Regions from separate parts of the Paenarthrobacter sp. TE4293 genome, predicted to be linked through region 1. Evidence: riboswitches for the same ligand, from Rfam matches in the RefSeq annotation. Region 1 holds a riboswitch; each other region holds the start of a gene.
What was found. A riboswitch is a leader RNA that binds a small molecule or an ion and turns the genes downstream of it on or off. The one in region 1 is predicted to bind cyclic di-AMP.
Positions count from the first base shown of each region.

Region 1 (7,864 bases):
CGGAACCGGGTGGCACGCCGTTCCGTCCCGGCGAACGTCGAGATGACGTCCACGAGGTCGCGGTCCTGGAATCCCAGTTCGTCCAGGTCCTCCGGATGTACCAAAATGACCCGGCGGCCATCGGAGACACCCCGGTAACGGTCATCGAGGCCGTAAAAGGTGGTGTTGTACTGATCGTGGCTGCGCACGGTCTGCAGGATCAGGTGCCCGGCCGGCGCTTCCAAGTACTCAAGTGGCCGCACCGAGAACCGTCCCTTGCCGATGTCCGTTGCGAACGTCCGGGTGTCCCGGGGCGGGTTCGGCAGTACGAAGCCGTTCTTGGTGCGGACTCTGGCGTTGAAATCCTCAAAGCCCGGGATGACCCTTGAGATGTGGTCCCGGATCACGTCGTAGTCCTCGGCCATGGCCCGCCAGTCCACGCTGTGGTCATCACCCAACGTCGCCTGCGCCATGCGGGCTACGATCACAGGCTCACTCAGCAGGTGCTCCGAGACCGGTTCCAGACGTCCCTGCGTTTTGTGGATGACGGACATGGAGTCTTCCACGGACAGGAACTGCTTGCCTTTGGGGTGCTTGTCGTCAGTGTCCGTCCGGCCCAGGGTGGGCAGGATCAGCGACGTCTTACCGTGGACTACGTGGGCGCGGTTGGGCTTGGTGGAAATGTGCACCGTCAGTCCGGCGTTCATGAGCCCTTGTTCCAGGGCAGCTGTATCCGAACCCGCTGCTGCGAAGTTCCCGCCCATGGAAACAAAGACGTCCACCTCACCCTTCTCCAGGGCGTGCTGGGTCTCCACTGAGTCGTAGCCATGGTCGCGCGGCATGTGGAAGCCGAATTCCTCATCCAATGCGGCCAGGAACGATTCCTTGGGTTTCTCCCAGATTCCCATGGTGCGGTCGCCCTGGACATTGGAGTGGCCACGGACAGGGCAGGCACCGGCACCACGTTTGCCGAAGTTGCCCTGCAGCAGGAGGAGGTTGATGATCTCCCGGAGGGTATCCACCGAGTGGGGTTGCTGGGTCAGTCCGAGCGCCCAGCAAATGATGGTTGCCTTGGACGCAGCCATCATACCGGCCGCCTTGGTGATCTCCGCCCGGGTCAGCCCTGTAGCCCGTTCGGTTTCGTCCCAATCCAGGATCGACCGTGCCTTCTTGTACGCGGCGAACCCGTCGGTCTGCTGCTCGATAAAGGAATGGTCGACGACGGTCCCCGGGTTGCGCTTCTCTTCCTCCAGGAGGAGGTGGCCCAGCGCCTGGAACAACGCGAGGTCGCCGCCGACCTTGATCTGCAGGAATTCGTCCGCGATGGTTGTCCCGCCACCAATGACGCCGTTGAGGGACTGCGGGTCCTTGAAGTTCAGGAGACCGGCCTCGGGAAGCGGGTTGACGGCAACGATCCTGCCGCCGTTGTTCTTGCAGTCGCGCAGGGCTGAGAGCATGCGGGGATGGTTGGTTCCCGGGTTCTGGCCCACCACCAACACCAGTTCTGCGTGGTGGATGTCCTCCAGCGAGACGGTGCCCTTGCCGATTCCGATGGTTGGGTTGAGGGCGCTGCCCGAGGACTCATGGCACATGTTGGAGCAGTCGGGAAGGTTGTTGGTGCCCAGGCTCCGCGCAAACAACTGGTACATGAAGGCTGTCTCGTTGGCCGTCCGGCCCGAGGTGTAAAACACGCATTTATCCGGTGTGGTGGCGTTGATGTGCTCGCCAACCAGGGCGAAGGCCTCGGTCCAGCTAATGGGCGAATAGTGCGTGTCGCCAGGCCTGATGACCACGGGCTCCGACAACCGCCCCTGGCTCCCCAGCCAGTACTCGGTCTTGCCCTCAAGGTCCGCCAGGGAATGCCGCGCCCAGAATTCGGCGCCGACGGTTCGCGTGGTGCTTTCCTCGGCGATCGCCTTGGCACCGTTCTCGCAGAACTCAGCGGGGCTGCGCCTGCCTGTAATGGATTCGGGCCACGCACAACCCGGGCAATCAAATCCGTCGTGCTGGTTGACCCTCAGCATGGAACGTACTGTGCGGGCTACTCCGGCCTGGGCGTAACCTCGTTCAAGTGCCACTGTGACAGCCTTGAGGCCTGCCGCGGCTTGTTTGGGCGGGTGAATTTGCAGGTCATCTTCATTGATGTCCTGTTCGGGAGCATGCCTGTTCATGAGTCCATCATTGCACTTTGTTGGTACCGACCCTGTGGTGCGCCCGGCAGCTCAGGCGTCCAGCGCACTCCAGTCCACCGGGCCTGAAGGAGCCTTCTTTGCCTGGCGCGCCGGAGCCTTGCGGGGCTTGTCTTCCGCCGGCTTTGGCGCCGGCAACGGTTTGCCCCACGGCAAGGCGAAAGCCGGGACCAACTCCCCCAGTTGGACTCCGTGCGGTGGCACCACCATGACCCCGTCCGCGCCGGCAAGGCCGCGCATCATCCCCGGGCCCGCATGCTGCGCCGGTGATGCCAGGCCGTAGACCAGCTTAAACGGCATCAGGCGGGTCCGCCCGGGATCCGCCTCGATCATCGCGCCGGACGGAACCTGGCCTACCTCCTCCAGGCTCCGGTGCCCCAGGGCCGCCAGCAGAGGAGCTCCCACGGTAAACAGGGCCATCATCGCTGCCAACGGATTTCCCGGCAGTCCCAGCACGAACCGGCCATCGGGTAACTCCGCCAACACGGCAGGATGGCCCGGGCGCATGGCGATACCGTCGATCAGCAGGCTGCCGCCGAGCTCTGCCACCGCCCGCCTGAGGTGGTCAGTCCCGGAGCGCCCTGTCCCGCCGGTGGTGATGACGACGTCGGCTGGGGGGTCGATCTCTTGGTAGGGGTCATCAAGGGCCAGCCCGTCCACGGTGGGCTCGGTGTCCTGCAGGGCGGAGATCCACTCCTCATAGCTGTCTCCCACCCTCAGCTGCTCGCCTGCGATTCCACCCAGGAGTTCCACCACGGCGCCCAGTTGCGGGCCGAACGTGTCACGGACCTGTCCGGGCAGGGGCACTCCCTGCGCGACCACCTCGGAGCCCGTCAACAGGAACCGGACCAGCGGTTTCCCCAGGACGTCCACATGGTCCAATCCCGCAAGCGCTGCCAAAGCAATATGCGCCGGATTGATCACGGTCCCGGCGGTCAGCAGGACCTCCCCCTCCGCTGCCTCTTCTGCGGCCTTGCGGATGTGCTGGCCGTTGCGCGGTTCACCCGGTTTGGCGGCACCACCCAGGGCAAGGAGCGGGAGGCCGTCCTCGTCCGTGGTGATGACACCACTCTCGCTGCGCAGCACTGCCTTGGCGCCCGGAGGAATCAGCCCGCCCGTGACGATGGGACTGGCCTGGTGCGGCGCCAGCCTTAGGCCCGGCTCGCTCAAGATCCAGGGGCCGCTTCCGTTGACCGCCCAACCATCCATGGCGGAGGAGGCATAGTGCGGCATATCCTGCACCGCCACGGCATCTGCCGCCAGGGTGCGGCCAAGGGCTGACCCGAGAGGCACCGGCCCCGGCGGGATGGGCGCGGCAGCATCGAACGCGCGCTGCCGGGCCTCCTGCCATGTGTGTGCCGCGTGGTGGCCCTCGCCGGGGGCCTCTGTCATTCGGCGTCAGCCTCGGACTCCGAGTACTCCTTGGCGATCTTCCGTGCCAGGTCCAAGGCCGCGTTCATGGACGCGTCGTCGCTTGCCTGGCCAATGCCGCGGGCCATGCCCGCCGCATATCCGGCAATGAAGGTGGTCAAGGGTGCTGCGGGTCGCACCACGGAATGGGCTGCCACTCCGGCAACGGCGAGCACCTCATTGATGTCCACTTCAACGCCTTCAAGCTCGAATGCCTGCAGCAGCGTGCGGCACCATTCTTCGAGCGTCTCTTCCTGGCTCTTCACGTCCGCCTCCAACTTGTAGTCAATGCCCAGGGCCGCAGCGTCTTCCCACGTATCCACGTCGTCCGTGGACCCTGCGGGGACGGCAACGTCCAGCACATTCAGCCTAGCAAGCAGCCGGAACACTGAAGCGTTCGTTAACCCGGAACCTTCGGAAGCTTCAGCCACTTCCCGTTCGAGGGCACTGGTGCTGTAGGCACCAAGGAGGGGCTGCTTCCGGCCATCGGCAGAGACAGCCATGGCACCTTCCACCCCCGGTTGGGCTTCCAGGGCTTTCCAGAGGAAGGAAACGCCACGGGACACGTGCGGCATATCGCACGCCAGAACGAGCGTCCAGGGAGCGTTGTTACCGTTGTCCTTCAACGCCGCCAACCCGGCAGCAATAGCTGCGGCGGGACCCGCAAATGCCGGTTTCTCCCTTGCCTGGAGCACCCTGTCGGGCAGCAGCGCCGTGTCGGACATCAGCGCCGTGTCGGGCAGCAACGCCGTGTTGCGAGACGGCGCACCGCCGGTCCCCGCAGCATCGGGTCCCACGACAACCACAGCTGCAGCACCCCGGGCTGCCTGGAGGGCATGCGAAAGGAGCGACGCGCCGTCGTATGTCAGCGATGGCTTGGGCACGCCACCGAGGCGGGTGGCCCTGCCACCCGCCAGAATTACGGCATTGAATTCCATCCGCCCAGAGTACCGGGGCGGCCGGAGCTCAGCAGAAATCGATCAGGCAGCGGATTCCGGCAACAGGAACGGGTCCCAGTCCGGCGCAGGTTTCTCGAGTTCCTTGATCTGCCACATGGTTCCCTGGGGCACGCCAGGTTTGAAACGGAGCTTCCAACCCATTTCAGCCAGCGTATGGTCGCTTTTGGCGTTGTTGCATTTCAAGCACGCCGCAACCAGATTTTCCCAGGAATCCGCGCCGCCCCTGGACTTGGGGTGGACGTGGTCTATGGTGTGGGCTGTTTTCCCGCAATAGGCGCAGCGGTGACCGTCGCGGCGAAGTACCCCGCGGCGACTCACGGCGGTAATCCTGTTGTACCGGGGACGGATGTAGCGGTTGAGAAGAATCACGGATGGACGTCCGAGAACTTCCTGTGGCCCGACGACAGGCTCGTCGCCCTCAGCCACCACGCTAGCTTTTCCAGTCAGCACAAGGACCAGCGCCCGGCGGAAGGTAATTACCGCCAGCGGTTCATATCCAGCATTCAGAACAAGTGTGCGCATGCACGTACCTCTTCACGGCCGCACCCGTCAGGGGCACGAGGGCCGGCTGCCCTCTGCTTGTACGGGCTGTGGATCGACACCATAAGGGTAAGCACTTATATGCCGTATCAACGAATTATTCTGTCGTTTCAGTCACAACGTCGGCAAGAGTTCATGCGTGGTTAAGCGTTCCGGGAGCAAAACACCCCGCCGGCCGAAGCCTGCGGGGTGTTGGTGTGCGTGGTGGTGCTGCGCGTGTTTTCAGCCGTTGACGCGGATGAAAACCGGGCCGGAGCCTACGTTGACGCTGAACAGTGCCGTGGTGGATCCGTTCCATCCACCGTGGACTGCCATGCCGTTGCCGACGTATACAGCGATGTGTGCCTGTCCGGCCAGTCCGCCGTTGGCGTAGTACGCGAGGTCGCCGGGCTGGGCTTCCGCGGCACTGACGGTGCGGCCAAGGGAGAGGTAGCCGGCCGGCCAGTCGTGGAAGTTGATGCCAACGGCCGCCAGGGAGTTGGTCACCAGCATGGTGCAGTCCTGGGTGACGCCGAGCTGCGCGTAGGCTGCCGCGGCGATTGCTGCACCGAGTCCGCTGGCAGCTGCCGGAGCCTTGGCTGCCGGAGTAGCTGCCGAGACGGCGAGGGTGGCGCTCCCAGCAGTCGCAGTGCTTTCCGCGGCCTTCTTGGTTTCTACCTTCGCGGGAGCCTTCTTCTCTACAGGAGCCGGCGCCTCCACCGTGGTGACAACGGGGCGTTCGTAGGAGATGGCAACCGTGGAGTCCGCCGCGATGGTGGCCTGCACTACCGACTGGACGTCAAGGGCTGACGTCGAGGTGGACTCGCGGTCCACCTTGGTGTCTGCTGCGTTGGCAGCAACGCTGCCGGTCAGGACCAGGCCTGAAGCTGCGGCGATAACTGCTGCCTGGCGGCCCACGCCGCCGGCGTTCTCACTGACTGCCTTGGCAATGACGGCAAGCGAGCTGGTCTTGGGGGCCTCAGCGCGATGCCGTGCAACCTTGTGTGCACTGCTCATGGTTTTCTCTTTTCGTATCCGCGTGCAGTTGGGGTACACGCGGCTCATCGGCGCGCCAGCACTTGGGGGCGTGCAGGCGAACCTCGAACCTGATGGTTTCTAGCGGAGGGTGAAGAAAGATGAGGTGCCCGTGGAGGCAGCCGAGTGCAGGAGCGTGCCCTGACCCGGGTTCAATGCGCTGATCATCATGCCGTTGCCAACGTAGATGCCTACGTGCGCTCCGCCATTCTGCATGACCAAGTCACCGGGGGCAGGAGTGCTGGTGGGCTTCATGGCCGTCCAGGCGTTGACGCGGGGAATGCTGATGCCAGCCTGGGCGTAGACCCACTGGGTGAAGCCGGAGCAGTCCCAGCCGTTGGGCGTGGTGCCGCCCCAGACGTACGGGTGGCCGATGCCGGTGTAGGCAATCGCTGCGAGGCCCGAAGCGGCAGCGCTGGAGGCAGCGTCCTTGGCTTCGGAAGACTTCGCGGTCACTGCGCCTGCGGCGTCCTGGGTGCCGTTTGCCGCCGCACGCTGGGTGGTCTGCGATGCGCGCTGGACAACCTTGGGGGCCTCCTTCGTGGCCACTACGGGGCTTTCGAAGGAAACGGTGGCAGTGGGCTCTGCGGTAACAACCGCGGTGGCAACCATTTGCTGGGTGCTGGAGGCTTCCGACTTGGAAACGTCGGTGTCAGCTGCCTGGGCCGGCAGGCCGACGCTGAGGACGAGGCCTGAGGCTGCTGCCAGGACGGCGGCCTGACGGCCAACGGTACCGGCGTTTGATGAAACAGCCTTGGAAAGCGTGTTCAAAGGGTTCGTACGAACCGTTTCGGCGCGGTGGCGCGCAGGGGTAGTGCGTGATGACACGTAGGTAGCCTCTCCCAATGCCTGCGAGGTGAGCTGTCGGATTCGGATGGGAGTCATCCGGCCGCGCTGCTTCAAGGAAGCTTTGCGACTTAACCCCAAGGCCTTCTCACGAAGACCAGAAGTGGTTCCCCCGCCCCTGCCAGACGATTTATGCGAACGGACCTCGAGTGGTGGCAGAGCTAGGCAATCCACTCAAGTGCATCGGCCCCCTAAAAAGCCGATGCGCTTTGTACGGTACAACAGTTGGACGTGAATGTCACATTCAGGTCACGGGGCGTGTCACAAATACGAGAGACAGCCATCAGCTGGCGTTTAGAGCCAGCCCATGGGGTCTACGACTTCGCCGTTAACCTGCACCTCGAAGTGGAGGTGGCAGCCCGTGGAGGCGCCCGTGGTGCCGCTGAGCGCTACGGTATCGCCGCGGGTGACCGTCTGGCCGACCTTGACGGTGAAGGACGAGAGGTGGTTGTACGTGGTCTCCAGGCCGTTGCCATGGTCAATGACCACGCGGTTGCCTCCGCCATACTCGTGCCATCCGGCAAAGGTCACCTTGCCGGATGCTGCGGCGTGCACAGCGGTACCGCACTGGGCTACGAAGTCCTGCCCGCGGTGGAAGTCACCGGAGCCACCCGTGAGGGGGCTGACGCGGTAGCCAAAGGGGGAAGCCGTGGTCAGCGTGTCGAGGGGGCTGGCCATGGTGCCTGCCGACGAAGCGCGCTGGATGCTGCCGGCCGACTGGGCGCTGAGCAGCTGCTTCAGCTTGCCATCGGGGTCGGCCGCGGTGGCGACGGCGGCACGGCTGAAGTCAATCTTGGCCGATGCAGCAGCGGAAACCTCGGGCTGGCTGCCACCTGCGACAGCCAGGGCGGACTCAGTCTGGCCCGATTCCGAGGTGGCCATGACAGGGCTCGTGGCCGGCAGGCCGACAGTCAGGGCAAGCCCGGT
Region 1 covers NZ_JBNJRY010000002.1:487,386-495,249, forward strand. Annotated here, with positions in the region: gene QF015_RS05605 (FdhF/YdeP family oxidoreductase) at 1-2,150, opposite strand, end outside; gene QF015_RS05610 (molybdopterin molybdotransferase MoeA) at 2,202-3,560, opposite strand; gene QF015_RS05615 (NTP transferase domain-containing protein) at 3,557-4,516, opposite strand; gene QF015_RS05620 (HNH endonuclease) at 4,559-5,059, opposite strand; gene QF015_RS05625 (NlpC/P60 family protein) at 5,300-6,073, opposite strand; gene QF015_RS05630 (C40 family peptidase) at 6,173-6,919, opposite strand; cyclic di-AMP (ydaO/yuaA leader) riboswitch at 6,924-7,084, opposite strand; gene QF015_RS05635 (M23 family metallopeptidase) at 7,232-7,864, opposite strand, start outside.

Region 2 (7,864 bases), on a different contig from region 1:
CATCTCCGCTTCTGACCACGCCCACGACGATCCGGAATGGGAAGAAGTTTGCTGCGTTACAGCACGGGTCGCAGGCTGCGCAGGGTCGGGAGAGGTCACTCCTGTGACCTGTGGATACGCGTGTTTCCGGACTCCCACCTCGCTAGTGTTGACTTCACAGCGTCCTCACAGGACGGTCAAAGCGTTGGCAAACCAGCAGAACGGAGAGTTGTCCCATGGCTTCCTCGCACTCCATGACCAACAACCTTCCCCAGCTGTCCCACCCGGACGGCTCTCCAATCCGCGCCCTGGTGGTGGATGACGAACCCAGCCTGGCCGAGCTCATGAGCATGGGCCTGCGTATGGCCGGTTGGTCCGTGGCGGTTGCCGGCGACGGGCCTGACGCAGTGAAGCTTGCCAAGGATTTCCGGCCCGACGTCCTGGTCCTGGACGTCATGCTGCCGGGGTTCGACGGAGTTGAGGTCCTCAACCGCATCCGCGCTTTCGCTCCCGGGGTTCCCGCGCTGTTCCTCACGGCGAAGGACGCCGTGCAGGACCGTATTGTTGGCTTGGCTGCCGGCGGCGACGACTACGTCACCAAGCCTTTCAGCATGGAAGAAGTCCTCCTGCGTCTCCATCGTCTTGTCCAGCGTTCGGGCGTAGCCGCCATGGACACCGCCGAGCTGGTGGTGGGTGACCTTACCCTGAACGTGGACACCCGTGAAGTCACCCGGGCCGGCGAGGACATCCCGCTCACTGCCACCCAGTTCGAGCTTTTGCGTTACCTCATGGAGAACCCCAAACGGGTGGTCAGCAAGGCCCAGATCCTGGACCGTGTGTGGGACTACGACTTTGGTGGCCAGGCCAACATCGTGGAGCTCTACATTTCCTACCTGCGCAAGAAGATCGAAGCCAACCACCCGCCGATGATCCACACCATCCGTGGCGCCGGCTACGTCATCAAGCCAGCGGACTAGGCGTTGAGCACACTTTCGGGAGTGGCCAGGACGTCAGGCCGCAGCTGGCTCAACCCGTCCACCTGGCATTTACGGACAAAGTTGGTCCTGGTGGCCATGGCCCTCCTGGTCGCCATCTGCAGTGCCGTTGGTGTGGTCAGCTACGCCTCCATGGACATGGTCTTCAACCGGCAGCTCGACAGGCAACTGGAGCAGGCATCCAGCCGAGCGAACGACTTCGGCAGGCCGCCGTCGAACTTCCCTTCCTCGCCGTCAGGAAGGCCCGACCCCCTTGAGGCACGCGGCCAGGCCGCAGGAACCCTTAATGCCAGGATCGACGGCTCCACGGTGCGAAGTTCCGGACTGATCGACGCGCAAGGCAACCGCGTTTCGCTCTCTGCAGCCGACGAGCAAGTCCTGTTGTCGCTTCCCAAAGACACCGGCCCGGTGGACCGTTCGCTCTCCAACGGCGACTATCGGCTGATGGCTGTAGACACCGCCTACGGCGACGTGATCGTGACGGGCCTTCCGCTCGCAGACAAGCAGAGCGCCGAGGCCTCCCTGGTGTGGACGATGGTACTGGTTTCCTTGGGCGGGCTGGTGATTATTGGCTTGGCCGGTACCGTCATCATCCGCCGGACCATGCGCCCGCTGGAACAACTCTCCGAGGTAGCCACGAAGGTTTCCCGTCTTCCTCTCGACGCCGGTGAGGTGGCGCTTGCGGTGCGCGTACCGCCGTCGGCCGCACATCCGGGCACGGAAGTCGGCAGCGTTGGCCACGCACTGAACCAAATGCTGAACAACGTCTCCAGCGCGTTGGAGGCCCGCCAGGAGAGCGAAACCAAGGTGCGCCAGTTCGTCGCGGACGCCTCGCACGAACTCAGGACGCCCCTGACCGCCATCCGCGGTTACACCGAGCTGCTGAGGATGACCGAGAATTTCACCGATGACGGCCGGAAGTCGCTGGCACGTGTCCAAAGCCAGTCCGAGCGCATGACCACGTTGGTGGAGGATCTCCTGCTGCTTGCCAGGCTCGACGAGGGCCAGCCGGTCAAGGTCACGGACGTGGACCTCACACAGCTGGTGGTCGAAACCGTGAGCGACGAGAAGGTCATGGCGCCGGACCATATATGGCAACTCCAGCTCCCGGATGAGCCCGTCACGGTCCGCGGCGATGCGACGCAACTCCACCGGGTGCTGGCCAACCTGCTGTCCAATGCCCGCAAGCACACCGAGGCCGGCACCACCGTCGTCACGGGCGTCATGCTCTCTGCCGACGGCAGCGCAGTAGTCACCGTGACGGACAACGGGCCTGGCATTCCGGAGGATTTCCAAAGCCGGATTTTCTCCCGTTTTGCCCGCGCCGATGCCGCGAGATCGGGGTCCGAAGGTACGTCGGGACTGGGCCTGTCCATCGTTGAATCCATCGTCGAAGCGCACGGAGGGAGCGTTGAGGTGACCTCGCGTCCGGGACGCACGGAGTTCGCCCTTCGACTCTCCACCGTGAGCAACGAACGGGTGTAACGAATTCAGCAAGGCGACTCACCGCCATCGTGATCTCTGTTACCTAAATGTGACTTCTACGGAAACCTCCTGTACCGTCGAAAGGGTGGGTCGTCCCTAGCAGGCCCACATCCGGGATGCGCCGAGCTCTGCCACTTCCCGGAGTCCGTTCTTACTCCGAGGCAGAGACGGGGGACCCAGAGTCTCCGGGCCCAGGCATTTTGCCGGCCCTTGGGGTGAAGCCGCAGCGTGATGCGCGGCCGGATGACCTCATCCGAACCCGACAGCTAACTCCGCAGGCGCTGAGAGGTAATCACACATGTCTGAATTTAACGATCAGACGCGCCCTTCCGCGCGTCACCGCGACGAGCACAACGCACCGTTGACCAAGTCGCAGGCTGTCCTGAAGAACGCCGCCCGTCAAGGTAAGTCCGGCCACCGCATGTCGGTTGTTGCCGGTGTCGTAGCCGCCGCACTGGGCGTTGCATCGCTCGGTACTGCTGCCAACGCCGCTTTGACCCTCCCTGAAGTGAGCCGCGTGGCCGAGACCCAGGCGAATACCCAGGTCAGCAACAACAAGACAGCTGAAATCTCCGCTTCCTTGGATGCAGCCGCCGCCAAGGGCGCTGCTGACAGGGCTGCTGCCGACAAGGCCGCTGCTGAGAAGGCTGCTGCCGAGAAGGCTGCCGCAGACCAGGCCGCTGCTGAGAAGGCTGCCGCAGAGAAGGCAGCCGCAGACCAGGCCGCTGCAGAGAAGGCAGCCGCTGATGCTGCTGCCAAGCAGGCCGCCGACGCCGCTGCTGCCGCCGCCGCTGCGGAAGCTGCAGCTGCTGCTGCCGCCCCGAAGGCCGTGGACGACCCCGCCGCCGCCAAGGCCTACGCTGCCAGCATCCTTGGCAGCTACGGCTGGAGTGCCGGCGAAATGACTGCTTTGAACACTCTGTGGGAGAAGGAGTCCAACTGGAAGACGACTGCCACGAACGCTTCCAGTGGCGCTTACGGCATCGTCCAGTCCCTGCCGGCTTCCAAGATGGCATCGGCCGGTGCTGACTGGCAGACCAATTACCAGACCCAGATCAAGTGGGGCCTGAACTACATCAAGGAACGCTACGGATCCCCGTCAGCCGCTCTGGCCTTCCACCTGGCCAACAACTGGTACTAAACCAGGCTGCTTGATTGCCGCGCCGGTTCCTGCCGTTCGCACCAGTACCCACTGGAGCGGATGGCGGGAGCCGGCGCGGTTTTCCCGTTTCACAGCTGTCCTCCGTGGTTCACAGTGGGGACACAGTTTCCGCCTACAGCCCTCATAATCGCCGGCTCCATTCTGGAAACATGACGCTCACAGATCCAGCCATCAGCGCCACTCCACGACGGGTCCGTTCCGAGCGCTTCGGTGGCGCGAGGTCACCCATTGCGCAGCCGGCCACGCACTACGCGGAGCCACAGCCGCGGCGCTCCCCCGTCGACACCTTGGCTGCCGTCCCGGTCCTGGACATCACCCTTCCCGTGTCTAATGAGGAAGCCCGCCTGGAACAGAACCTGCGCAGGCTCCACGGACATCTCACTGACTCTTTTCCGCACACCTTCCGGATCACCGTGGCGGACAATTCCAGCACGGACAACACCCTGCGGATCGCCGAGCGCCTGGCCAGGGAGCTCCCTGAACTGCTGGTGGTCCGATTCCAGGAAAGGGGCCGCGGAAACGCGCTCCGCCAGGTCTGGCAGTCCTCGCCGTCCCCCGTGCTCGCCTACATGGAAGCAGACCTTTCCACGGACTTGTCAGCGCTGGCTCCCCTCCTCGCGCCTCTGCTCTCCGGCCACTCGGATCTCGCTATCGGAACGCGGCTGGCCCGGAACTCCCACGTGATACGCAGCTCCCGGCGCGGGTTCATTCCCCGGAGCTACAACGCCCTGCTGCGCGCTGTCCTGGGGGCAGGCTTCTCGGATGCCCAGTGCGGTTTCAAGGCCGTCCGCGCGGACGTTGCCCACCGACTTCTTCCACATACCAGGGACGATGGCTGGTTCCTTGACACAGAATTGCTGGTGATCGCCGAACGCTGTGGTTTGCGCATTCATGAAGTCCCCGTCGACTGGACCGACGACCCCAACCCAAGTGTCGACGTCGTACGCACCGCCTGGGCCGATCTGCGCGGCGTGGCGCGCCTGACCCGCGACCTTGGGCGTGGACGCGTTCCACTTCATGAGCTTCGCCGGGAAATTGGCCGGCCACCTACAACGCCAAGTGCCGGCATTCCCGGGCGCGTGCTGGAAGCGTTGGCCTGGACATTGGTCTACGCGCTGAGTTTCCTGCTGGTCCGCGGCGTCGTGGATCCCCTGCCGGCACATCTCATCGCGCTTGTTTTCGTGAGTGGCGGCACCCGCCTGCGCTTCCAAGGTCCGGTCACGATCTTTCTCACGCTGCTGCTGGGCACGGTTGCGCTCGCCTTATTGCCGCTCATAACGACGCCGGACCGCTGGCTTGAGGGGGCTGCACTGGCTGTCGCGTCGCTCGTCGCCCATCTTGGCGGCTGCCTGATTGGTCGAAGGACCACGTAACCATGCAGACGGCGGTCCCCTCAGGCCTCCGGCTCAGCCTCCACCGCACCCCGCACAGCGGCGATCGACGCGGCAACGTCTCCGGCGTCAGTGGTCCAGTTGCTCACGGAGATCCTCAGGATTTCCCGGCCACGCCACGACGAACCAGACATCCATACAGCTCCCTCAGCCATTAGCCGTTGGGTGATGCGGTGGGTGCGGTCGTCACTGCCAAAGCTCACCGACACCTGTGTGAAGACGACGTCGTTAAGCACCTCGACGCCCGGAATAGCGGCGAGTCCCTCGGCCAAGGCGCGGGCGTTTGCTGCGAGCCGCTCCACCATGGAGATCACCCCGGACCGGCCCAGTTGGCGCAGGGCCGCCCACACCGGAATGCCACGGGCCCGACGGGACATTTCAGGGACTTTCTCCAGCGGATCGCCGAGTCCGGTTTCGGTGGCGATCAAATAGCTGGTGTGAACGCTGAAAGCGCGCCTGAGGGATTCGGGCCGGGAAACGATCGCCAATCCACAGTCGTAGGGAACATTCAGGGTTTTGTGGGCATCCGTGGCCCAGGAATCCGCTTCTTCCACTCCTGCCAGCCGTCCCCGCAGCTCCGGGCTCACAGCAGCCCACAGTCCAAACGCGCCGTCTACGTGCACCCACGCTTCACGGTCGTGGGCCACCGCGATTGCTTCCTCCATGGGATCAAAGGCGCCGGAATGCAGGTTGCCTGCTTGGAGGCAGACCAATGATGGGCCGGGTTGCTGATCCATGGCGTCGGCAAGCGCGTCGGGGAGAATCCGTCCTTCGTCGTCGGCGTCGACAGGCACGCAGGCACCCAATCCGAGATACCGCAACGCCAGATCCACTGCGGCGTGCCGCTCCCTGCCCGCAAAGGTGGTGATGCGTGGGGCACCTGTCAGCCCCAGCGCCTCAAGGTCCCAACCCGCTTCGTCCATCAGGTATTGGCGCCCGGCCGCCAGTCCCACGAAGTTGGCGGTGGTGGCGCCGGTGGTGAACCCGACGTCGGCACTTGCCGGAAGGTGAAGTAGGTCCAGCAACCACGCGGCGGCAGATTCCTCGATGGCAGCAGCGGCGGGGGTTGCAAAGCGGAGACCTGTGTTCTGGTCCCACGCCGAGACCAGCCAATCCGCGGCCATGGCAGCGGGCAGGGTTCCGCCCATGACCCACCCAAAGAACCGTCCGGACTGGATCGCCATCAAGCCGGGCTCAGCCAGTGCGGCGAGCTCATCAACTACTTCGGCGGCATCCGTCGCTTCATCAGGCAGACGCGGCAGGATGCTCTTGGCAACCTGATCGGCGTCGGAGGAAGGACGGACAGAACGGGTGGGTACCGACGCGAGCCAATCACCGGCGTGGACCATGGCCCGCTCCAATGCAGCACCGTACGCCTCCGGCATCGCAGACATGCGCACAGCCTACGCCCGGTTCTTCGCTTGGAACAGTCTTTAATCCGGCAGTACTAAAGGGTCAGCGTGAGGAGGTGCCCGCCGTCGTTGTCCATTACCGAGGTGACCGTCACGGCCGAGTAGTCCGGGATCCGCCACATACCCGCCCCCAGTTCCGCAGTGTGCCCTGCAGGGGCCTTGCCCACCACCACGGTCCGCATCCCTGCGGCACGGGCGGCGGCAATACCGGCAGGTGCGTCTTCGAAAACCACGACGTCGGCAGGGTCGGCTCCCAGCAGCGCCGCCGCCTTGAGGTACCCCTCCGGATGCGGCTTGCCGCGGGTGACAGACTCGGCTGTGACCGTTGTAGACGGCATGGTGAGTCCGGCCGCCCGCATGCGGATATCGGCGAGGACGCTGTCAGCAGAGGTAACCAACGCAATGGCGTCGTCAGGAAGGCCCGCCAGCAGGGCCTCGGCACCGGGAAGCGCGATGACGCCATCGGTCCGGGAACGCTCCATTTCGCCCAGTTCCGCCGTCAGCGCCGCGACGTCGGAACCTGCAGGCGCGTAGCGGCGCACGGTATCGCCGGCTTGGACGCCGTGGGAGGTGCGCAGGATTTCGTTGAAGTCCAAGCCGTATCGCTCAGCGAATTCCAGCCACACTTGCTCGACGATCGCCGTGGAATCAACCAGCGTTCCGTCCATGTCGAAGAGGACGGCACGAACAGTCAACACGGGTGCGGCAGGATGGCTCATGGTTCCATCCTGCCGCACACTCATGGTGTGGTGTTGAAGTGTGACTCAGCCGTTGGGCCGTTGCGGAAGGTACTGCAACGCCCACTTATTGCCGTCTGGGTCCGCAAAGTACACAAAGTGGCCCCAGTCCTGGATGTCGACATCGCTGACGTCTACACCGTTGTCCTTGAGCTGCTGGTGCGCTTTGTTGATGTCGCTGACCACGATTTGCAGGCTTGGAGCTGTTCCGGGAGGGGCGTCACTCAGGCCCTCGCCTATGGCGATGGAACACGCCGAGCCCGGCGGAGTCAGCTGCACGAAGCGGATGCTGTCTGAGGGGCGCTCATCAAAATCCGCGTTGAAACCAACCTTGTTGACGTAGAAGTCCTTCGCGCGATCGACGTCGGACACAGGGACAAACACCAGTTCAAGTTTCCAGTCCATGCGCCACAGGCTAACGGGGTGCGCCGGAAACCGGTAGGGGTCAGTCGTTCCCTGTGAAGATCAGCCGGCCACGCCGTAGAGGCGGTCTCCGGCGTCGCCCAGGCCCGGCACGATGTACGACTTTTCGTTGAGCTTCTCGTCAATTGAGGCCAGGACGATTTTCACGTTGGCGTCGGAGAGCTCTTCCTCAAGCTTGGACAACCCCTCAGGAGCGGCCAGCAGGCAGATGCAGGTGACGTCCGAGGCGCCGCGTTTGAAGAGGAACTTAATGGCCTCGCGCAGGGTGCCGCCGGTTGCG
Region 2 covers NZ_JBNJRY010000006.1:98,812-106,675, forward strand. Annotated here, with positions in the region: gene QF015_RS13530 (response regulator transcription factor) at 216-956, shown strand; gene QF015_RS13535 (sensor histidine kinase) at 960-2,459, shown strand; cyclic di-AMP (ydaO/yuaA leader) riboswitch at 2,593-2,752, shown strand; gene QF015_RS13540 (hypothetical protein) at 2,758-3,600, shown strand; gene QF015_RS13545 (glycosyltransferase) at 3,771-4,994, shown strand; gene QF015_RS13550 (pyridoxal phosphate-dependent decarboxylase family protein) at 5,015-6,406, opposite strand; gene QF015_RS13555 (HAD-IA family hydrolase) at 6,460-7,143, opposite strand; gene QF015_RS13560 (VOC family protein) at 7,189-7,566, opposite strand; gene upp (uracil phosphoribosyltransferase) at 7,627-7,864, opposite strand, start outside.
Region 2: another riboswitch for cyclic di-AMP. It lies ahead of QF015_RS13540 (hypothetical protein); the one in region 1 lies ahead of QF015_RS05630 (C40 family peptidase).

Region 3 (7,864 bases), on a different contig from region 1:
CCGGGGCTCGTTCCCTTTCCGCGGGTAGTAGTAGCGGAAGGGAACGGGCCCCGGTTTTTGGCGTCGCTGCCGTAGATACGTTGGGGGTATCAGGCGGCGAGGACTTCGTGGGTCTGACCGAAGGGAACGGATTCGTCCAGGGCCACGGTGTAGGTGCCGGGCTCGTGGCGCGTCACCAGAATTCCGCAGGCAGCGTCGGCTGCTGCGTTTTCGATCAGGGCATCCACGGCGCGGTCGAGTCCGTCGTGGATCTCGTCTGCCTTTGAAAAGGACAGGCGAATTTCGCGTTCTGCAGTCATTGCAGGGGTCATTGGGGGGCCTCCTATTACGTGCCGCATGCGAGGGCGACCCATCAATCATAGGTGGTGGCAGCAGAAGATATGTAAGATGACTGGCACGCTAGTGACCTGCGTCTCTTTGGCGGGTGGCCAGGCTGCTGCGGTGGGCGGGGCTCCAGTCTTCGAGCCCCTGAGACGTGGTGGCGGGATTCGAACCCGCGTGCGCTGCTTTGCAGGCAGCTCCCTGGCCTCTCGGGTACACCACGTGCAAACGACCCTAGGCGCCTGGATGTGGTCGGAGCAAAGTTCATTGCCCAGGCTTTCCCAGGGCTACGGAACCTTGCGCAGGGCTACGTGGTGTTGCTTTTGGTTGCCGCCCATGACAGGGTCCGGCCAGCCTGGATAAGGCGGCCTAAAGCTGCCGCGATCAGGAGGGTAAGGATCGCTGCTGCCATGTGGGTGTACAGGAGGAGATGGATGTCGCCGGCACTGGATGTGGTCCCGGCGGGCACGTCTCCCAAGACCTGGCCGCCGTGCAGGTGATCCAGCACGCCATTGCCCGGAAAGAATCCGCCCAAAGTGACGAAGCCGAAGTGAAGCAGTTGCTGGGCCAGCGCGGAAAAGAGCAGCAACAGCAACGGCCCGTGCACCCAACGGCCAATGAGCTGGGCGGCCAGCGCGCCCAGCGCAGCGAACGCCAGGAGAACAGGTATGGCCGGAGCGCTGCCACCGGCGACCATGTGGGCGGCCAGGCCCAGGCCAACTGCCACTGGGCCTACTGCCCAGGCCCACTTGTCCTGCACAGGATTTGCGCGCATCGCCGTCCTTCCCTCCCCACAGGCTAAGCGGAGGGAGGCGGTTGGAAAAGAGGGGGGGATCTATGCCAGCAGCGTGTTCACCAGCCGTGCCGCAACTTTCGCGGTCCGGGAGTCGATGTCGAACTCAGGGTTCAGTTCGGCGACGTCCAGGTGAAGCAGCTTCCCGCTCGCGGCGACCTGGCGGCAGATCGCGCTGATCACCGGCAGCGGCACGCCATACGCAGCGGGTGCGCTGACCCCGGGAGCCACCGATGCGGGCATTACGTCAAGGTCGATCGTCAGGTAAAGGACGTCGACGTCCGCGAGGAACTCCGCAACGAAGACCTCCACGGCCTCCGGGGAGCACTGCTCATCAAGGAGGTACTTCACGCCCCACCGATTGGCGGTGTCAAAAAGCGTGCGCGTGTTGTTGGGCTCTGAAATTCCGACGACGGCGTACTTCAGTGCGCGACCCGCGGCCGCCTCCGCGTGGGCCATCTGCAGGAACGGCGTGCCCGAGCTCGGAACCGGCTCATCGCGCAGGTCAAAGTGGGCGTCCAGGTTCAGCACACCCAGCCGCTTGCCGCCCGTGACCGCCTCGGAGCCTGCAACGCCGAGATAGCTGGCGAACGCGGTTTCGTGGCCGCCACCCAGCACCACGGTGAGGTTCCCGGCGTCGAGCAGTCCCGAAATGGCGCGCCCGGCGCGCTCCTGGCCCGCTTCCAGCAGGTCGTCCTCCACCACCACATCCCCGGCGTCGAAGACGTCACGGTCCAGATGGAACGCCAGCGGACCCAGCGCCGTTCGGATGGCGGCCGGAGCCGCGGCAGCACCCGCGCGGCCCTTGTTGCGAAGGACGCCGGCGTCGCTGCAGAATCCCAGCACGACGGCGGGACGCGAGGCTGCTGTGGGCGCCGGCTCAGGCAGGGGTGATACAGCCTGCCACCAGCGGCGATGTTCGGCACCGTCGCCGTCAAAACGGCCGGTCCACGGGGTGGGGCTGACATCTACGCTGAGGAGGCTTGTTTCCATTCTTAAAGCACACCCCACCCGAGCTGCTGAAACCAGCAGTTCAAAGCGGGGCGTGTCTGGGATTGTGGACTGGGCTACTTGACGCCCAACAACTCCTCCACAGTTCCGATGCCGAAGAACAGCAGGAACGCAGCGGCCACAGCCCACATCAGCGGGTGGACTTCGCGGGCACGGCCCTGGAACGTGCGGATCAGGACGTAGGAGATGAAGCCCGCACCCAGGCCGTTGGCGATGGAGTACGTGAAAGGCATGAGGGAGATGGTCAGGAACGCCGGGATGCCAACGCCCCAGTCCTGCCAGTCGATCTTGCCCACCTGGGAGACCATCATGAAGCCCACGACAACCAGCGCCGGGGCAACAGCTTCGAACGGGACAAGGTTGATCAGTGGCGTGAAGAACATGGCCACCAGGAAGAGCGCGCCGGTGACGATCGAGGCGAGGCCGGTACGGGCCCCTTCGCCGATGCCCGCGCCGGACTCAACAAAGATCTGGTTGGAGGAAACGGACGCGCCGCCACCCACGATCGCGCCGAGGGCATCGACCTGCAGGACCCGGTCAACATTGGGGATGTTGCCGTCCTTGTCTACGGTTCCGGCTTCGTTGGCCAGTCCCACCATGGTGCCCATGGCGTCGAAGAAGATGCTGAGGAGGATCACAAATGCCAACAGCGCTGCAGCGATGAAACCGAGGTGCTGGAACGCGCCGAACGGGTTGGCCTTGCCGATGAGGGACAGGTCCGGGGCGCCCCACTCGGAGAGCGTGGGAGCCACGAGCGACCAGCCGCGCGGGTTGACGTTCTTGCCGTCGAAGCTGGGGCCGATGTGGAGCGTGAATTCAAGGATGGCTGCCAGCGCCGTGGACACGACGATACCAATCAGGATGGCGCCGCGGACCTTACGGACCACCAGGGCGATGGTCAGGATGAGGCCCACTGCGAAGACGAGTGTCGGCCAGCCCATGAGCTTGCCGTCCACGCCCAAGCCAAGGGGAACGGTGGTGCCGGCAGCATCGGGGATGCGGCGCACGAATCCTGCGTTGACCAGGCCGATCAGTGCAATGAAGAGGCCGATGCCCACCACGATCGCGGTCTTCAGGGCTTCCGGAACGGCCTTGAACACGGCAGTACGGAAACCGGTCAGCACCAGGATGAGCATGGTGACGCCGGACAGCACCACGAGCCCCATCATGTCCGGCCAGGTCAGCTCCGGGTGGGACGCAACGGTGACGGCCACGAAGGCGTTGACGCCCAGTCCTGTTGCCACAGCGAAGGGGTGCTTGGCCCACGCGCCCATGAGGATGGTGAGGATGCCCGCCACGAACGCGGTGGTGGCAGCGACGGCCGTGAAGCCGAGGGAGGCTCCACTCGAATCCGGACCGGAGAGGATCAAAGGGTTCAGCACCACGATGTAGCTCATGGCAAAGAACGTCGCGAAGCCGCCACGAATTTCCCGCGAGTACGTGGATCCACGTTCAGTGATTTTGAAGTAGCGGTCGACTGCAGAACCTTGTTTAAGCATGGAGGACTCCGGGGATCGAGGGGAGTGTGCTCTCAAATCCTATGCGGTCCGGTACGGGCGTTCCGGACCATTCGCCTAGTCTGTAAGGAAGCCAACACTAGGAGAAACCGCCCCATGCGTACCATCCGCCCACTTCTGGCCGCCGTCGTCGCTGCTCTTGCCTTCGCGGCCGCCTTGCTGTTTTCTGCGGCTCCGGCGTCCGCCCACGACGTCGCCGAGTCCACGACGCCGGCCAACGGCGCCAGCGTCCCTGAAGTGCCGGCGTCGGTATCCATTACGTTCAACAACCGGCCGCTCGCCATCGGATCCGGCGTAACCGTCACGGCGGGCGGCGAAAACTGGGCCGATGGTCCCGTGGAAATCATCGACAACCAGGCCGTCCAGAAGTTGCGCGAAGGCGCCCCGGCCGGCGAGTACACGGTGGTTTGGCGCGTGGTCAGCAGCGATTCGCACCCCATCGAAGGCACCTTTACCTTTACGGCGGCCGCAGGAAGCACGACGGCGACGGGCAGCACAGCAGTCGCCTCACCGTCGGGTTCTGCGTCGTCAGGAGCAGTACCGACAGCAGCCGTGCCGACGGCGGGGACCGCAGCGCCGGGAACCGCTGTCAGCGAGCCTGCGGCGGACGCCTCCCAGCCCTTCCCGTGGAGCATCGTGGGACTGGCTGTTGTTGCTGTCGGTCTCGTTATTTTCCTGGCCGTGACAGCCCGCAAGAAGCTTGCTTCCAACGACTCAGATGGCGATACTTCCGCGGAATAACGCGGTTTTCTACGTAGCTGCGAAGATCTCGAAACGGTTACCGCGACACGCCAAAAGCCTGCTTCTCGTTACTTAAATGTGACTTCCGCGAGATCATCGCGTACGGTTGTACCTGTGCCTGTTCCACGTAGCGGGCACTTCCGGCCTGATTGCCTAGCTCTGCCGCAGTCCGGAATCCGTTCGCAGACAAACCTTACGGCAGAGACGGGGAACCCATTTTAGGTCGCTTTCGAGCGTGCCTTGGGGTGAAGTCACGAAGCTTCCGCTGAACAGCGGGAGATAGTGACCGGGTGACTCCCATCCGAATCCGACAGCTAACCTCGCAGGCATCGGGAGAGGCTCTTTCATGTCTTCACGCATTCTTCGCGGCCGTCGTAAGGCGGACAGCGTACGTCCTAATCCGTTCATCTCCATCTCCAAGGCAGTCGCCAGCAACGCTTCCGGCGCTGGCCGCCAGGCAGCTGTTATCGCAGCAGCCTCGGGACTCGTCCTGACCGGCTCCATCGCTGCCCACGCAGCCGAAGCTCCGGTTCAGCGGGACTCCAGCCCGGCCACGGTCGCCGAGACCGCCTCCGAGGCTCCCACCCAGGTTGTTACCGCTCTGGCTACGGCTACCGTGAACTTCGAGCGCCCTGCTGTTGCTTCCGTAGCAGCTCCGGTCATCGAAAAGCCTGCACCGGTTGCTCCGGCCCCCGTAGCCAAGAAGGCAGCTGTCACCACTGCTGCTGCAACGGCTCCGGTTGCCAAGGCAGCTGCTGCCGCTCCGGCCGCCGCTCCTGCAGCCCCCGCTGCTGCTGCCCCGGCCGTCGGTGGCGTCAACGCTGCCATGGTTGCCTCGGCCTACGCCCAGATCGGCATCATGCAGGACTGCACCGCCATGGTGGAGCGGGCCCTCGGTTCCGCCGGCATCCCCGTTGGCGACCTCGGCCCCATGCAGTTCATGAACTACGGCAAGGTTGTCAGCGACCCCCAGCCCGGTGACATGATCGTCCAGTCCGGCCACGTAGCCATCTACATCGGCAACGGCCAGGCGATCAGCGGCGGCATCAACGGCAACCAGACGGGCATCCACCCGATCAGCTGGTTGACCGCAACGGGTCCCCTGACCTACGTACGCGCTGGCGCATAAGCCTCACGCAACAGTTCAAAGGCCGGCGCCTCCGAAGACACTGTCTTCGGAGGCGCCGGCCTTTGACGTTAAATTCTGCTAAGCGGTGGCGATGTCCGGCCCTGCGGGCAGCGCAACCTTGGACGAGATCGCTTGGCCCACGGCCTTTGCCTGCCGCAGCACTTCTTTAGGTGTGGGCGTAATGAGCTCACCTACTCCTACAAGGTGCATCCCGACGGCCCTCATTGCGGCCACCAGGTTCTGGCCTATCGCGATACCGAGTTCCGCGAGCATTCGGCGCAACTGGCTCTGAGCGCAGCGCGTGACCACAATGTGGTCGGCAAGGAGAACGCCGTTGGCGGTGTGGACGGCCCACTGGCGGCGGGTGGATTCCAGGGGCCCGGAGGCGTGGAGCCCGGTCCTGAGCCCGGCTGTCGTCATGCTGGCGGCCAGTCCATAGCCGATGTGCTGGGAGGGGTCCGAGCCCAGGAAATCAAGGCGGACCGCGCGGGTGGTGTTGCGGACGTCCAACTGATGGCTTGCGGCGTAGTTCCGTAAGTGGCGGAGGATCTCGTTGCGTTCCTGCATTGCTGCAGGATCGCCGGCATCGCACCGTTGAAGCATGCCGGTGTGGACCGACGGGCCGGTTCCGGACAATGCACCGAAGCCATCCACCACTATGGAGCCCACGCCGTAGCGGCTGAGCTCACTGGCAACTGCCAAACCGGACAGGCCGGCTCCGATGACCACGGTGGTGGTGCGTTCCGTGGCGGAATCAGGCGTGGGTGACACTGCTTGGTTCCTCCTTGACGTGTGTGCCTTTCGGCATCGCATGGGGTCGCGTCCGAGTTCCCCAAGCGGCCGCAACTGAAGGGCCGGAGTGTGTTGTGAAACACGGTCGCCGGCCATTCAGTGACTCGAACACTACCGAACTTTTTCTGCCATGGATAGCCTCCCGCCTCCGCGTGTTTGCGTTGTTCATCCGCGGCGCAAACAGGGCCCGCGGCAACCTTGCCCGGACCGTTATACACATAGCCCCAAGCCGCCTTGATTCGGCGTTGCCGACCGAGAATAGTGGGCATTGGGAGGAGGAATTTCCGAGTTTCTTCTGCCTCGACCATTGACAATGACGCCATGAGGGAATCCGACCCGGAAAACCTCTGGCAGAATGGCCGGAACATCAAGCAGCAGGTGGAGAGGCGGGCCCCAATGGACCAGCACAGCAGGCACAGTGAAGAGCCACAGGACGGCCAGGACCAGGCAGTGGCACCCGGTGGCATCGTCGTTGGAGTCGACGGTTCCGAGCATGGTCAATGTGCGTTGGTGTGGGCGGCGCGGGAAGCCGAACGCCGTCAGTTGCCCTTGCACATCGTGACGGCCTACTCCGTCCCCATTTTTGCCGCATCAGGCCTCGACGGCGGCTACGCGACAGTGGATGATTCCGTGATCCGCGAGGGCGCCGACGCCATCGTGAAGCAGGCCATGGACAAGGTCTCCGGTTATGCCATCGACGTTGATGCTTCCGTCGAGAACGGCGACGCAGCCGGTGTCCTGCTTGACCTCTCGGCAGACGCCGCGCTCCTTGTCTTCGGAAGCCGGGGCCGCGGAGGTTTCGTGGGACGCCTTTTGGGATCGGTCAGCAGCGCCCTGCCTGCCCACGCAAAATGCCCCACCGTGACAGTCCCGCTGTACTGCGCCGACCGTCTTGGCGAAAACACCGAGGACAAGCACATCAAGGCCGAGCACGCCAAAGCCGGTCCCCGTACCGTGGAAAACGTGGTTGCCGTTGGTGTGGACGGCTCCGAGCAAGCCCGCGTGGCGGTGCTTGAAGCGGCCGAGGAAGCCCAGCGCATGGGAGCCAGGCTCCGCGTGATTTGCGCTGTACCGCAGTACAGCGGGTCTTTGGCGTGGGTGCCGGCTCCCTTGGACCGTGACGCACTGTTTGCCGATATCAGGGTCCAGCTTGACGCCGGTGTTTCCTGGCTCAGGAGCCACTTTCCCCAATTGACCATTGAGACCGATCTTCGGGACGGCTCACCGGTGGACGTGCTGGTGGAAACCAGCCGCAGCGCCGAACTGGTGGTTCTGGGAACACGTGGCCGCGGCGGATTTGCGGGCATGCTCCTGGGATCCACCTCCGATGGCGTCCTGCACCATGCCAAGGGTCCCGTGCTGGTTGTCCCGGACCGCGAGGACCCGAGACTGGCCGATCGTCCCAAGTTTGGGCCAATGCTCGGCGCAGCATAAGCCGCGGCCGTTCACCGTCCATGGACAGCCAGCAGCCTCGGGAACAGCCACACGATTCCGGCAAGAGGTTTGGTGCGCCCGCGGGGCTGTTCATTCTGGACATCGCCGACGTTCGCGCACCCATGC
Region 3 covers NZ_JBNJRY010000007.1:122,782-130,645, forward strand. Annotated here, with positions in the region: gene QF015_RS15245 (hypothetical protein) at 90-311, opposite strand; tRNA gene QF015_RS15250 (tRNA-Cys) at 474-544, opposite strand; gene QF015_RS15255 (hypothetical protein) at 629-1,096, opposite strand; gene hutG (formimidoylglutamase) at 1,157-2,107, opposite strand; gene QF015_RS15265 (NCS2 family permease) at 2,182-3,624, opposite strand; gene QF015_RS15270 (copper resistance CopC family protein) at 3,739-4,383, shown strand; cyclic di-AMP (ydaO/yuaA leader) riboswitch at 4,558-4,726, shown strand; gene QF015_RS15275 (NlpC/P60 family protein) at 4,730-5,512, shown strand; gene QF015_RS15280 (NAD(P)-binding protein) at 5,591-6,283, opposite strand; gene QF015_RS15285 (universal stress protein) at 6,701-7,738, shown strand; gene QF015_RS15290 (PEP/pyruvate-binding domain-containing protein) at 7,759-7,864, shown strand, end outside.
Region 3: another riboswitch for cyclic di-AMP. It lies ahead of QF015_RS15275 (NlpC/P60 family protein); the one in region 1 lies ahead of QF015_RS05630 (C40 family peptidase).

Region 4 (7,864 bases), on a different contig from region 1:
GACGTTTTCCTGGCGTTGTATCCCAAACTGGACACCCTTCGAGGCGGATTGCACGGCGCCAAAACGTTGCTGTTCACCATCGCCCACGCCCGGATGGTGGATCACTACCGCAAACGGGAGCGGACCCCGGACACAGCCGCTTTCGACGTGGACCTGGACCCGCGCCGGGCGCCGTCGGCGGAGGACCAGGCTTTCGGCCGCGCTTCCGGTTTGGGCGTCACGGGACTTTTGGACGACCTCGCCGACGACTACCGGGAGGTCCTGGCCTTACGCGTCGTCGCCGACCTTTCACTGGAAGAAACCGCGGCCATCATGGGTAAATCGCAAGGCGCCGTGAAGCAGCTGCAGCGCAGGGCCTTGGGCGCACTGAAGAAACGTGCACAACGAACGAACGGCACATCATGAGCGAACACTTTCCGCCCCGCGGACGCCACCACGAGCAAGCAGTCGACCGCCTGCTGGCAGACTCCGGACTGGACGGCGACGACGATCTCCGCACGGAGCTGCTCGAACTCCGCGCACTGGCCGGCACCACACCCTTGCCGTCCGACGCAGTCCGTGCGCTCATGGTCAGCGGCCCGGCCGCAGTCACCCAGCAGATCACGACGGCGGACGGCCCGGCTGCGTCGTCCGGCGCTCCGACGGCGGTACTCACCACGGTTGGCCCGGCATCCCGGGTTCCCGCTGATGACCACGTCCCTGGGGGTGACCGCCCTGCCGACGAACTGGCCGTCCGGCGGCGGACAAAGCGCCGCACGGCCATTGCCGGCCTCGCAGTGGTGGTGTCACTGGCCGGGGGCGCTACTGCTGCGGCCGCCTCTGAGGGCGGCATTCCCGGGGCTTTCCAGCACCTGGGTGCAGCCATCGGCTCAGTTGTCTCGCAGCTTACGCCCGGTTCCGGAAACGTCCCGCAGCCGGACGGGCCCGCTGGCCCAGCTCCCGCGCCGACTGGCGGGGACATGCCCGCGGCCCCTCGTCAGAACGAGCCCGTGCCTGCTGCCCCGAATCACACAGGCAGCCCAGCACCTGGGCCGCGGCCGGAGCCCGGCGGCGTCGCACCGTCCCAGGCACCGAAAACCCCGTCACGCCCCGAACCCGGCAACGGTTCGATTCCCACGCCGCCCGTGATTCCCGTGGCACCGCCCGGGATCGACCCCTCGAAGGCAGACCCGACAAAGCTCCGCCCGAGCGACCTCCCCGTCCCAAACGTCCCGGTCCCCGGCATCCCCGCGAAGTGACAGTTAATGCCAATGTTTGACGGAAACACTGGCATTAAGTGTCACTTCGGCGCGGGTTAAACCCCGACGGCGGGGTGCAGCTTCGCGTGGAAGCTGCACCCCGCCGTCGGGCGTTGTTTCCTAGGCGGAAACCAGGCTGTGCCAGTCGTTCACGAGGGGCAGGTTGTGAGCCTCGGAAACGGAGTGGTGTGCCACGTGGCCGGCGGCGATGTTGAGGCCGGCAGCCAGGGCGGGGTCGCGATCGAAAGCGGCCTTGACGCCCAGGTTGGCCAGTGCCACGGCGTAGCGCAGGGTGACGTTGGTCAGTGCGTACGTGGAGGTGTTCGGAACGGCGCCAGGCATGTTGGCAACGCAGTAGAAGATCGAGTTGTGGACCTTGTACGTCGGTTCCTGGTGGGTGGTGGGGTGCGTGTCCTCGAAGCAGCCGCCCTGGTCCACGGCGATGTCCACCAGGACCGATCCCGGCTTCATGCGGGAGACGAGTTCGTTGGTGACCAGCTTGGGAGCCTTGGCACCCGGGATCAGGACGGAGCCGATCACGAGATCTGCGTCGATAACTGACTTCTCGATCTCGTAGGCGTTGGAGGCAACGGTCTTCAGGCGGCCCTGGTAAAGGGCATCGAGTTCGCGCAACCGGTTGATGTTGATGTCCATGATGGTGACATCAGCACCGAGGCCCAGCGCCATGGCGGCGGCGTTGGTTCCGGCAACGCCTGCGCCGAGCACAACAACCTTGGCCGGGCGCACGCCCGGTACGCCGCCCAGGAGGACGCCCTTGCCGCCGGCCGGGGCCATCAGCGAGGATGCGCCGACCACGACCGACAGGCGGCCCGCGACCTCGGACATCGGGGCGAGCAGCGGAAGCGTGCGGCCTTCCTGCACGGTTTCGTAGGCGATGGCCGTGACGCCGGAGTTGATGAGCTCGGCGGTGAGCTCGGGTTCTGCGGCGAGGTGCAGGTAGGTGAAGAGGATCAGGCCCTTGCGGAAGCGGTGGTACTCGGCCGCGATGGGTTCCTTGACCTTCATGACCATGTCCGCGCGGCCCCACACGTCGTCAGCTTCGTTGACGATTTCGGCGCCCGCGATCGAGTATTCCTCGTCGGTGATGCCCGAGCCGAGGCCTGCGCCGCGCTCAACCAGAACGGTGTGTCCGTGGGTGCGGAACTCGTGGACACCGGCGGCCGTGATGGCTACGCGGAATTCGTTGTTCTTGATTTCTTTGGGGACGCCGATGATCATCTGTGGGCTCCATCGTTAGCGGCCTCTTCGGCCGAAAATGTGTTGCGGGCTGTGATTCCAGAATAAATCCGGCTGTGAGGCAGGCGACATAGGTTGCGGATCCCACCGCAGGGAGAACCCCGGAAAATCAGGGATTCCGCGTAGTGCTGCTCGACATTTGTCGAGCCATGGAACGTCAGGTGTCGCCTGCTGTTGGTACGCTTTCCTGATGCAGCAGGACGTCGAACAGATCGTGGAACGCGTCGCACTGAAGCTTGGCCGCGGCCTGTCACTGGAAGACCTCGACGGTGTCCTCCTCGCCTACAGCTCCAACCAATCCCACGCCGACCGCGTGCGCGTGAACTTCCTCCTCAGCAAGCGCGTGCCCAGCGACGTCAGTGTGTGGCAGCTGTCCCACGGCATCGCCACGGCGGTGCGACCCGTCGTCGTTCCCGCCAATGAGGACCTTGGCATGCTGGGCCGCGTGTGCGTGCCGCTGCTGGTGCGTGGTTTCCGCGTGGGCTACTTATGGGTGCAGCTGGACCTTGAAGAACAAAGCGCGACGGCGATACTCGCCGAGCTGCCCGGCGTCCGTGACGAGCTGGACCTGTTGGCCGGGTTGCTCCTTGATTCCAACACCGCGGAGTCGGAGTTCCGGCGGCGGCGGGAGCAGGAGTTCCTCTCAGCCTGCGGAGGCGAATCGAACGCTGTGGCAGCGGTCGCCGGGTGGAAGGAAATCCAGGGGCGCGGTCCGTGGCAACTGGTGACCATCCTGGACCCTGAAGGTGCCAGGTCCGACGTCGATCCCATTGCGGCGACCCTGACGCACCGTTCCGCAGCGCTGCAGTCCACGATCGGCGTCAATGCTGCCCTCTTCAGCGCAGGAACGGAGACGCATTCGGTGGTCCTGTTCCGCGAATCGGGTGGCCGGGCGGACCACGCCCAGGTGCTGGTCCACTATCAGCTGGAACTCGCCAAACGCGCGGGGCGCAAGGTGGACCGGGTGATCCTGGGGATCAGCGAACCATTCCAGGTGATCCGGCAGCTTGCAGGCGCGTACCGGCAATCCAAGGTTGCGGCGCAAGCTGCGGCCGTCGACCAGCCCCTCGGAGAACTCGTGGACAGCAGGTCCGTGGGGGTCTACCAGCTCTTCGACCGCTTACTGGCACCCGGCGGCTGGGATGACACCGGTTCCGTCCACTTCCGTACCTTGGAGGACCAGGACAAGAACGGCGAACTCCTGCCCGTCCTGGAGCTCCTTTACGACAATGACGGCTCAGTTCAGGACGTCGCCGCCAAACTTCATCTCCACAGGAGCAGCATCTACAACCGCCTCGGCCGGATCCGCCAACTCATCGGTGCTGATCCGTTGAGTGGCGCGATCCGGCTTGAACTGCATGCTGCCCTGAAGGCGCGGCGCTGGGCCGGCCGGCCGCGGATCTGAACTTGTGTGCAAAAGGAGGCAGGCACCCACGGTGCCTGCCTCCTTTTAATGTGTTGCGCTAGTTAGCGTGGTGCCCTAGGACCGCTTCAAGCGCTGGCAGCTCCACCGGCCCAACCGGCGGCGGAACATGGCCGTTCGGCTGCTGCTGCAGTACCGGCCGTGCCAGCCCGCATGCGTGGTGATACGCGGCAATCGGGTGCTCATTTGAGGGCGTCCTTTGCGGCGTCGAGAATCTCGTCAAGCGCCGATTGGTTGGGCTGCGGCGTCGTGGACGCTGCGGGCTTGCCCGTGGGTCGCGGCTTGGCAGTCTGCGTTGGCGTCTGCGTAGGCGTGGGAGTGGGAGCCGGGGTGGGGGTGGCCGTCGGCGTCGGTGTGGGCGTCGTTGTTGGGGTTGGGGCCGGCGGAGTGGTGATGGTGTCCGACGGCACCTCACTCGGCGCGGGCACCGGCTGGGCGGGGACCGGGCTGGTGGTCCCCGGCGCCGCAGCGATGGTTGCCGGCACCGCGGATGGGACCCACACGGGGTCTGCCAACGAAATCCTAGGGGTGGGGACCGACGACGGCGATACTGCTGCGGGTGCTTCCGGAACCGTGGCCGGTTGGCCGGCTTCCGACGTCGCAGCGGAGGACGCGGACGGCGACGAGGCTGTCGAGTAGGAGGCGGACGGCGCGGGTGATGCGGCGCCTGAGTTCCGCCCGGCGTTGCTTCCGCTGGCCTCATGCGCGGGGGTTTCCTGGCCGAAGAACGGCAACTCGAGGGCCTGCCCCAGGGTTCCGGCCGTCAGGACGAGGCCGAGCGCGCCTGCCACCACTGCCATGCGTTGGCTCATGTGCTTGACGGACGCAGCCTTCCGCAGGACGGTGTGGGGTTCCCGGGCGAACGACGATCCTCCAAAGCCTGACTTGGCGGTGGTCGGTGGGACGGTCCGGGTCCGGGCGTCCTTGCGACTGGCCAATGATGCGGATGCCGTTGCGGCTGCGGCAACCTGCGCCGCGGACTTGCCTCGGGGGGACTCAGCGCGGGCAGGCTCGGCCACCACCGGAATGGCGGCGGTGGCCGGTTCGGGGGAGACAGGCGCCTGAGCCGCCGGGGGCACGATCGGAATGGCGGCGGTCGGCGGACCGGGTGTGGTGGACGCAGGAGCTGCAGCCTGCGCAGCCTCTACCCTCGGAATGGCGGCGGTTGCCGGCTCATCGGTTGCCGGGTCATGTGCTTCTGCGTCGACCGTGGCGGGCTCGATCACGGCTCGTGCCGCACGCTCCCGCTCGGCCGCGCGAACGGCCGCCCGCGTGGTGGGTGCCGCAACAGTGGGGATGGCCGCAGTGGCCGGGGCCGGCGTCGTGCTTGTTTCAGGCGCGCGGGCAGGGTCTGCCGGGGCGGCAATGGGGGATCCGCTGGGTTGGGCCCGACGGCGTCCGGTTGGCTTGGTGCGCTCGCGTTCAGTCTGGGTGCGGCGCGGCTGATCCATGGTTGGGGACATGGTGGTTGCCTCTCAACGCCTTCGAGGTTAGCTGTCGGGTTCGGACGAGGCCGTCCGGCCGCCGTGGCGGCTTCACCCCAAGGACTTGGAAACAAGCCCGGGAACTTTTGGGTCCCCCGCCTCTGCCGCGGGTCTGGCGGATACAGGATTGCGGCAGAGCTCGGCGTCAATCCGGTAGCGGCCCAGCGGAGATACGGGTCGCCCTACGACGGTACATGAGCCGGAAAGTAAAGTCACATTAATGTAACGGGCGGTCGGCCTCCCCGCTTGAGGGAGTCTCATCGCTTAGGCTTCGGGGCCGGCTCTGGCGCCTGGAGCTCCGAGTACTGCGGCCAACACGGCCAAGATATCCCTCGCCTAAGACTAGCTTCGGCGTGCACCGGCAGGTAGACATTGACTATGGACCTGCCTGTGATGCCGCCCGTCTCGCCCATGCTCGCCAAATCCGTCCCGGCCATCCCCGATGTTGGGCACTATGAGCCCAAGTGGGACGGCTTCAGGACCATCGTCTTCAAGGACGGGGACGAGGTCATCCTGGGCAGCCGCAACGAGAAGCCCATGACCCGCTACTTTCCCGAGTTGGTGGAAGCCCTGCGGAAGAACCTCCCGGAAAAATGCGTGATCGACGGCGAGATTGTCCTGATCGAGGGTAACCGCCTGGAGTTTGAGGTGCTGCAGCAGCGGATCCACCCGGCGGACAGCCGGGTCAAGATGCTCGCGGAGAAGACCCCGGCGTCCATGATCGCGTTCGACATCCTTGCCCTTGGTGACGAGGACCTGATGGGCCGCCCGTTCTCCGAGCGCCGCGCCCTCCTGGAACGTGCGCTCGCCAAGGCTGAGCCCCCCGTCTACGTAACCCCGGCGGTGACTGACCTTGAGCGCGCCCAGGAATGGTTCGTGCAGTTGGAGGGTGCGGGCCTGGACGGTGTGCTGTCCAAACCGTTGGACGGAACCTATCAACCCAACAAGCGGCTGATGTTCAAGACCAAGCACGAGCGCACCGCAGACTGCGTGGTGGCTGGCTTCCGCTGGCACAAGACCGCGACAGTTGTGGGGTCCATGCTGTTGGGTCTTTATAACGACGCCGGAAAACTCCAGCACGTAGGGGTTGTTGCTTCCTTCCCCATGGCCCGGAGGGAAGCCCTGGTGGCCGAGCTCGAGCCCTACCAGGTTGACCTCAGCGAGCACCCGTGGGGCGAGTGGGCCAGCCAGGGCGAAGGGGTGGCGGGTTCCAGAATGCCCGGCGCCCAAAGCCGGTGGAGCGGCGGCAAGGATTTCTCCTTTGTTCCGCTGCGCCCGGAGTTGGTGATCGAAGTCGCCTACGACTACATGGAAGGCGACCGGTTCCGCCACACCACGCAGTTCCGGCGGTGGCGCCCGGACCGGACGCCGGAGAGCTGCACGTACTCGCAGTTGGAGGAACCGGCCGACTATGACCTCGGGGAGATCCTGAGGCTGCCGTAGGGCGGAGTCCTACTCCTCGTGTCCCTGGTCGCTGCTCATGCTGCCCTCGGCCGGCGGGGTCTCCCCAGGGGGCACTCCGCCGCCGGGTTCAAGTCCTGTGACATTTCCGTCCAGGGGATCCGGGTTGGCGGAGGAGGCGGGATCGTCGTCTTCGTCCTGACGCAATTCAGGATCTGCGTTGACGTTGCCTTTGTCGTCGGCGGGGGTGGCTGCGGCGCCGTATGGTCCGGTAGCGCCGGTCACGCCGAAGCCCTGTTCGTCCTGCGGGTCTTGAGTGGTCACGATCAGCCCTTTCATAAGCAAACTTACTATTGTGCTTGCTCCGCCAGCCTAGCCCGGACGCGCGGACGCAACAAGTGGCACCCAACCCGCACGCCGACGTCGTGCCTGCCTCCTCAAAGGCGCTGCGTTGTCGCGGTGACGAAGCTCCGGATGGCATCCGCTACAGCCTGGGGGCGCATGTGTTGCGCTACATGTCCGACGCCGGGAATTTCCACCAAGCGGCCCTGTGCAACTGCCCGCGACAACCGGAGCGACCACTCGGGACCCGCTACATTGTCGCGGCTTCCCCGGAGGACCAGCACCGGAACCTTGATGCCGGCAAGCCGCTTCTCGGTGGGATACCCCATCATCACTGGCAGCTCCGTCAGGTACCAGCGCGGACCGCAACGGAAGTAATCCGACATGACGATCCAGTTGGACCCGGCACTTTCGCGGAGCAGTCCGTCAAGCGTCAGGGCGAGCGATTGGCGCCCCACGTTCTTGTGCCGTGAATCCACGACGGGCCCCATCAGAACCACCTGCCGGGCCCGTTCCGGCGCCTGCAAAGCTGCTTCGATAACGAACTGCGCACCCATGGAATGACCCACCAGGACGTAGGAATCGATCCCGTGGGAGGTCAGGGCTTCCGCAATAAACGCGCCGTAGTCCTCTACAGAAAGTTGGCGCCCGGGTTTCGTAGTCCCGGCAAAACCTGGGAGATCCAGGGAATACGTGGGTGCGCTCGCAGCGAGCACGGC
Region 4 covers NZ_JBNJRY010000008.1:124,900-132,763, forward strand. Annotated here, with positions in the region: gene QF015_RS16785 (RNA polymerase sigma factor) at 1-405, shown strand, start outside; gene QF015_RS16790 (hypothetical protein) at 402-1,238, shown strand; gene ald (alanine dehydrogenase) at 1,359-2,477, opposite strand; gene QF015_RS16800 (PucR family transcriptional regulator) at 2,683-3,900, shown strand; gene QF015_RS16805 (hypothetical protein) at 4,101-5,381, opposite strand; cyclic di-AMP (ydaO/yuaA leader) riboswitch at 5,384-5,530, opposite strand; gene QF015_RS16810 (ATP-dependent DNA ligase) at 5,781-6,845, shown strand; gene QF015_RS16815 (DUF6480 family protein) at 6,855-7,127, opposite strand; gene QF015_RS16820 (alpha/beta fold hydrolase) at 7,241-7,864, opposite strand, start outside.
Region 4: another riboswitch for cyclic di-AMP. It lies ahead of QF015_RS16805 (hypothetical protein); the one in region 1 lies ahead of QF015_RS05630 (C40 family peptidase).